Regions from separate parts of the Sporosarcina sp. QA0331 genome, predicted to be linked through region 2. Evidence: riboswitches for the same ligand, from Rfam matches in the RefSeq annotation. Region 2 holds a riboswitch; the other holds the start of a gene.
What was found. A riboswitch is a leader RNA that binds a small molecule or an ion and turns the genes downstream of it on or off. The one in region 2 is predicted to bind FMN.
Positions count from the first base shown of each region.

Region 1: it holds a riboswitch for FMN, as region 2 does, so the genes downstream of both, ribD (bifunctional diaminohydroxyphosphoribosylaminopyrimidine deaminase/5-amino-6-(5-phosphoribosylamino)uracil reductase RibD) here and AC0L13_RS10115 (ECF transporter S component) in region 2, are expected to answer to the same signal.

Region 1 is NZ_CM147850.1:1,811,946-1,815,365, reverse strand. Features, by position in the region: gene AC0L13_RS08905 (LAGLIDADG family homing endonuclease) at 1-220, opposite strand, end outside; gene fni (type 2 isopentenyl-diphosphate Delta-isomerase) at 341-1,375, opposite strand; FMN riboswitch at 1,548-1,695, shown strand; gene ribD (bifunctional diaminohydroxyphosphoribosylaminopyrimidine deaminase/5-amino-6-(5-phosphoribosylamino)uracil reductase RibD) at 1,759-2,844, shown strand; gene ribE (riboflavin synthase) at 2,845-3,420, shown strand, end outside.
Region 2 is NZ_CM147850.1:2,026,752-2,030,171, reverse strand. Features, by position in the region: gene AC0L13_RS10120 (hypothetical protein) at 1-641, shown strand, start outside; FMN riboswitch at 722-853, shown strand; gene AC0L13_RS10115 (ECF transporter S component) at 1,250-1,831, shown strand; gene AC0L13_RS10110 (DUF4085 family protein) at 2,026-3,093, shown strand; gene AC0L13_RS10105 (hypothetical protein) at 3,131-3,346, shown strand.

The DNA.
Region 1 (3,420 bases), 210 kb from region 2:
CCATCTCATGAGACCATGTTTTGAAGAAATCCTCATTCACTTTATGAATACGCCGACGTCCTACAGGACGCAATTCGACTCCATGCTTAATCAATACATTTCGAATTCCACGATCCGACAACCCGATAACGGTGCAAAGTTTTTCATACGGCAACCCGCTTTTATACAGTTCAATGATTTTTTCGTCTGTCATGCCCGGATTACGCGCCACTTCTCCCATTCCTCCTTTTATGCTGCCTTTACCTATTATACAAACTTATGTTCCTACTTTCAACTAATTGACTGAATGTTGTTTTAACTAAAAAAGACCACTCGTCTTTACAAGTGGCCACTCAACTACTCATCTTTTCACATATTGCACTCTGTCAGTCGCTTGAAGTTCATCCAATGTAGATGCGCCAACGCCAAACATAGCCATGCGCAGCTCTAATTCTTTCGTTTCCATAACTCTCATGACATCTTCTGGAGTTTGTGTCGCTTCTTTCAAGATTGATCTCCCGAAACCGACAATATTAGCACCTAATGCTATTGTTTTTGCAGCGTCCAGGCCAGTCGACATACCGCCACTTGCAACAATCGACTGTCTGCCGATCTTTTCACGAACAGAAACGACACAATCCACTGTCGGTGTGCCCCATACGCTAAACGTTTCTGCTGCAGTCTGTTTAACAGGGTCGGTCGAACGGTATTTTTCCACTTGGCTCCATGATGTTCCACCTGCGCCCGCTACGTCGATGAAAGACACACCGACGTCACACAGCTTTTTAGCTGTCGCTCCATCGATTCCCCAGCCGACTTCCTTTACACCTACCGGAACTTCCAATTCTTTTGTCAGCGCTTCGATTTTCACTAATAAATCCTTGAAATTCAAATCTCCATTCGGTTGAATAACTTCCTGAAGACTGTTTAAGTGAAGCACCAATGCATTAGCATCCGTCATTTCAATAATTTGCCGGCATTGATCAATGCCAAATCCGTAATTCAATTGAACTGCGCCTAAATTGGCGATAATCGGAACGGACGGCGCGTATTGTCTCACTTGGAATGAAGCCCTATGTTCCTCGCTCTCAATTAATGCCCGCATGGATCCTAAAGCTAAAATCCACCCTTTTTCTTCAGCGGCAAGCGCCAAATTACGGTTGATCGTTTCAGCGAAAGCAGCTCCGCCAGTCATGGAACTGATCATGAACGGTGTCGGTCTTACTTGTTCAGTAAATGTACTTTCAATGGAAATTTCATTAAAGTCAATTTCAGGTAAAGCGTTATGAGTGAAATGAACCCTTTCCAGTCCTGTCGTAATATGGTTTCCTGTCACTTTTTCGTTGAGTGTGATTTCAATATGCTCTGCTTTCCGTTGATGGATAGAACCAGTCATTTGCAACATCCCTCTTCCCTAGCACGAAGATGTCCATGAAGCTTCCATCCTCGTTGAACGCCTTTTCTTTACATTTCATTATAGGTTACCTACCTTGTAATTTCAGCTATTAGGATTAAATTATTTGGCAACTAATTTCGAAGTATGTTAAGTTTAAATCGGTCAAATCAAAACGACGCTTCGGGGCAAGGTGAAATTCCTTACCGGCGGTGATCAAGCGCAATGCTTGTCAGTCCGTGACCCGTTCTTCCCTACGGAAGACGGTGGAGCTGGTGTAAATCCGGCACCGACAGTGAAAGTCTGGATGGGAGAAGCTGCTCGAGTTTGATGACCATGCCCAAATTATATATCCGCCCTTTCAAATATTAGAAAGGGGGAATTCGATGAACCACGCCGATTATATGAAGTTAGCTTTAGATCTTGCGAAGCTTGCAGACGGTCAAACGTCACCGAATCCAATCGTCGGTGCTGTTTGTGTTAAAAACGGCCAGATTTTAGGGACAGGTGCGCATATGGAAGCTGGAACACCTCATGCTGAAGTACATGCCCTCCGTATGGCCGGTTCAAATGCAGTCAATGCAGATCTTTATGTCACTTTAGAACCTTGTGCACATGTCGGAAAGACGCCTGCTTGCACAGAGACAATCATTGCAAGCGGCATTCGCCGTGTTTTCATTGCGTCCACAGATCCGAATCCTTCCGTAAATGGAAAAGGGATTGGGCTTCTTCGGAATGCCGGAATTGAAGTGATCACTGATTTATGTAAAGAAGAGGCGGATTTTAGCAACCGGGCATTTTTTCATTTTATTCAACACAAAAAACCCTACGTCACTTTAAAGGCAGCCGCCACTCTCGATGGCCGCCTTGCAACGCAAAATGGGAACAGCAAATGGATCACGTCTGAAAGTTCGAGACTAGATGTCCATACCCTCCGCCATACCCATGATGCAATTTTAGTAGGTGTTAACACAATTCTTCATGATAACCCTTTCCTCACCACCCGCTTGCCCCATGGTGGAAAGAACCCAACACGTATTATTTTAGATAGGCATCTACGGACGCCTGAAACCGCAAATGTCATTCAGGATCAAGCTGCGGAGACGATTATTTTTACACTTGAATCGAATCGTTCGCATACTTTTACCGATTTCCCATTTGTTCATGTCGAGACGATACCGGAACATATCGATTTTTTGGATGAAGTTCTTATGCGACTTGCTGAACGAGGTATCATGATGCTGTTAGTGGAAGGCGGAAGCCAAGTCCATTCCAGTTTCATTCATTCAAGTCTTGCGAATGAGCTGTATTTGTATATGGCTCCGAAATTGGTTGGTAACGGCCCTTCCCTTTTCATGGATCAGAGCCGAATAACGATTTCGGAATCGGAACCGCTCCGTATCGTTGACGTGAAGCAAATCGGAGAAGATATCCGTCTTCATGCACTTTTTCAGAATGGAGGTGCAAGCTGATTGTTTACAGGTATTGTTGAAGAAGTTGGAACCTTACATGCGATAAAGAAAGGTTCGTCATCGTTGCAATTAATAATTACATGTGGCCATGTGCTCTCTGACGTAAAAAAGGGAGATAGTATTTCCGTCAATGGTGTTTGTTTAACCGTCTCGAATTTTTCAACAACACAATTTGCAGCGGACGTAATGCCCGAGACTTTCAAGGCAACAACACTTTTCACGTTGAAGTCCGGAAATCATGTGAATTTGGAACGTGCGATGGCAGCGAACGGCCGTTTTGGTGGCCATTTTGTTACAGGTCACATTGATTGCATAGGTGAAATTATTGCAGTCAGACCTGTCGAAAACGCAATCTATATGGATATTCAAATCGATCCTGCGTTTCAATCACATCTTGTTCCGAAAGGTTCTATAACGGTAGATGGGACTTCTTTGACTGTTTTCGATATCTCAGAACAAGGGTTTACAATATCCCTCATACCGGTCACGCAAGCTGATTCCGTACTTGGACATAAGCGCGTCGGCGATTATGTCAATGTGGAATGCGATATCCTTGCGAAATATTTGGAGCGGATC
Region 2 (3,420 bases):
CGGAAGAGGAACTAGGTTTTGACGACTATCATCCGTATAAAGGCAAGTTATACGTGGAAAATGGTATACTCTATCATCAAATCCCTGCCGACCATACGTATGATCTGTCATCTGCTACAGTAGATTTTTATTTCAATTCCATGAAAGAAACATTTCCTGAATTTGAAAAAATGCAGCTTGTCGATGAAAAAGGAAATCCGACTTCTTTTGAAAGTGTTGGAAAATCCAATGCTGCCGAGTTGAAAAATCCATTTCCTTATTATCGTTATACTATGCCTTCCGGTAAGGTATATTTAGCTCCATATGAGCCCGTTGGGACTGTTAACACAGTGGAAGAAGGGCTCCTCGAAATGAAAGAAGTAAATGGGGATATTGTACAATCACTGATTCCCGACAATGTAGATTATGATGTACGTATGGACGATGAAATAGCTGTTATTACGTTCAAAGAGCAATTAGACATCACTGCTTTTGAACAAAATATTATGAATCAGATGATAGAAGGATTCATGCTGACGGCAAAAGGATTTGGCAAGCAAGTCCGTCTCAAGAATGTAACCGCAGAAAGCTTTGGCAAGTATGATCTGACAAAGACATTGCCGATGCCGATCGGCAGCAATCCAACATGGTTTACTCCATAATACGTAAGCAAGCGTTTTGTAAACAGAAGAGTTTACAAAACGCTTTTTTCTAGTTACAATAGAGTTGTAATATAATATTGATTCATCTTCGGGGCAGGGTGTAATTCCCGACCGGCGGAAATGGAAGTTCAACTTCCTAGCCCGCGAGCGTAACAGCTGATTCCGGTGAGATTCCGGAGCCGACAGTATAGTCTGGATGGGAGAAGGTGAAGGTGCAGCCGTCTTTTTGTGTTGTCTACAAAAAGGGTGCTTATTTAAGTATGGGAACGGATAAAGAATATCTTTATACCTAACCCTTATTTAAGAATGCCTTTTAAACTCTCCCTGAAGCTTATTTGCTTTAGGGATTTTTATTTATCTAATGCGTAGGCGGCCGGCCTAGATGCGACAGGCATAAGGCAGACATGCGAACAGCGCTTTTTGCTGTACAGCATGGTTGACTTATGACCCAGAGCAAATCGAACTGCGAAGGGTTCGTTTTGCCGTATTTCTGCGATTTATGCAGAAATTAAGGCATCAGTTCGGCCGCCGAAGCTGGATGTGGACAACAAAAAAACGGTCAGACCTTTCCTCTTTTGAAGTGAATCGCAAAAGGAGAGAGGGTTAACATGAACAACAAGAAATTACGCAGGATGATTCTCATCGCAATCCTGGGAAGCATTTCAACGGTATTGATGCAGTTGAATTTCCCGCTGCCTGCATTGCCTGCCTTCTTGAAAGTCGATTTCAGTGAAATTCCAGCTGTATTGGCGATCATGACGATGGGTCCTGTAGCAGGAATCGCAGTAGAATTGCTTAAAAATGTATTGCATTGGTTTTTATCGGGTAGTCCGACAGGTGTACCGGTAGGAGAGCTTGCCAACTTTGTAACTGGTGTCCTTTTCATTATGCCAATCTATTTGATCTTTAAGAAGGTTCAAAATACAAAAGGCCTGACAGCTGGTTTGATCACCGGAACGGTTATTATGGCTGTCGGAATGAGCGCATTGAATTATTTTGTGTTCTTGCCAATGTACACGTACTTTTTGAATATGCCTGCTTATACAGGAGAGGCAATGTTCAATGTAATCGTACTAGGGATCCTTCCTTTCAATTTGATAAAAGGCATCATGCTGATGGTTATTTCGTTGCTGCTGTATAAGAGCATGAGCAAATGGATCGACCAACAAAACCGTCAGTTGACGATGTAATGACTATAGATTTCGCGAGTATGTGAACAGATAATTGTTCACATACTCTTTTTTTATTGGAAACTTGTGAATTTTATCTATAAAGGTACCTAATCTTTTCGAAGAGAAGGTGTTATACTTATTGTACAAATTTGAATAATTATAACGGCTAAATAGAGGTGGATAGTAAATTTTATCTAAAAAGGGGTGAAACAATGTTTTTCTTAACACGTGAACGACAGGAAGTATTTGATGCAGCACATACATATCCGTTTAAGGAAGAGATCGATGGTGAATTTGAGAAACATTTATATGAAAATTTAGTACAGTACATAGTTGTCTTACCACAAAAATTTCAATCTCAAATTATTGAACGAACATTATTTCGAAATGATACGTCAATGGATGAATTTAAAGAATGGTGCACAGAGACTGTTGAGCAATTCACGATTAGTAGCAAAGCTAATTATGAAAAGCGTGATTCAATTGTTGAACACTTTCATCCATCTGCACAAACCGTTTTTTCTCAGTCATTTCATGACGGTAAAATTATTAATGCTGAGCAACAAGGAAATGAATTTATGCTTCTATTGGATATGAGAGGCGGGTTTACAGTCGAGTCAATTGTGCAGTTAGTTTTTCATGATGTACAAACAGAGGGCAAGCTTGAAGGCTACTATGTATATGACGAGCTAATAGAAATTGAGGACGGATTTGGATTACGGGTTTTGTCTAGCTTTGGCAGCCCCTATAGCGAATGGACAATTTATTTCAAAGAAGTCACAGCAAATTACTTATACCGTCCTGCAGTTTATATTGAACCGGGAGAAATCGCTGCATGGGATGATTACGTTTCTGCGCTCAATCAAGACGACAAATATTATATTATAAAAGACATGCGCTTTATAGAGATTGATTTGGATAGTCTCTCGCAAACGAAGAATGGTATTTTCGCTGGAGAGATTTTCGTAGGTGAGAATTTTAATGAGGCAAGAGAGCGAATTTACTGTGCAACTTATGAAGATCCTTATGCACATTTGAGTGAGCCGATTCCGACTGATGAATTGATGTTTGCTATGTTTGATTCCGACCAAAATATTCGAGTACGTGCCTTCAATACGATTTTTGAGCTAGGAGAAGATGTAGCACATATCGTTAATATGGCGCTTCGTAAAGCGAATGTAAGTCCAGATGAAGATATGTATTTTGACATTCTAGCAAGTCATTTCGATCAACTTGGTTGTATAGAGGATGATGTAAAACTGAAATGGCTTATGAAATAAGAAGAGAGATGTTAAATAAAACAAAGAGGTGTGACTGATGAGCGATCGATTTGAATTACGTTTTAAAAACAAGGTAGTTAGAATGTGGTTGCTTCTTATGATACCGACTGTAATTGTACAAATAGTTCTCATACAGTTTACTGCACTACCAAGAGAAATTCCTGCACTAATTCCTGTCATTCCGTTGACAATCTTTTTTGTATGGCTTTATCTGCATAAAAGGAAGCAAAAGAAAGAGCATTTTGTTGTCTAATTGTTTATCTTCAACAAATCGGATTGGTACTGGCACAAGTGAAGCATAAAATTAGTAATTTCTCATCGTTTCCA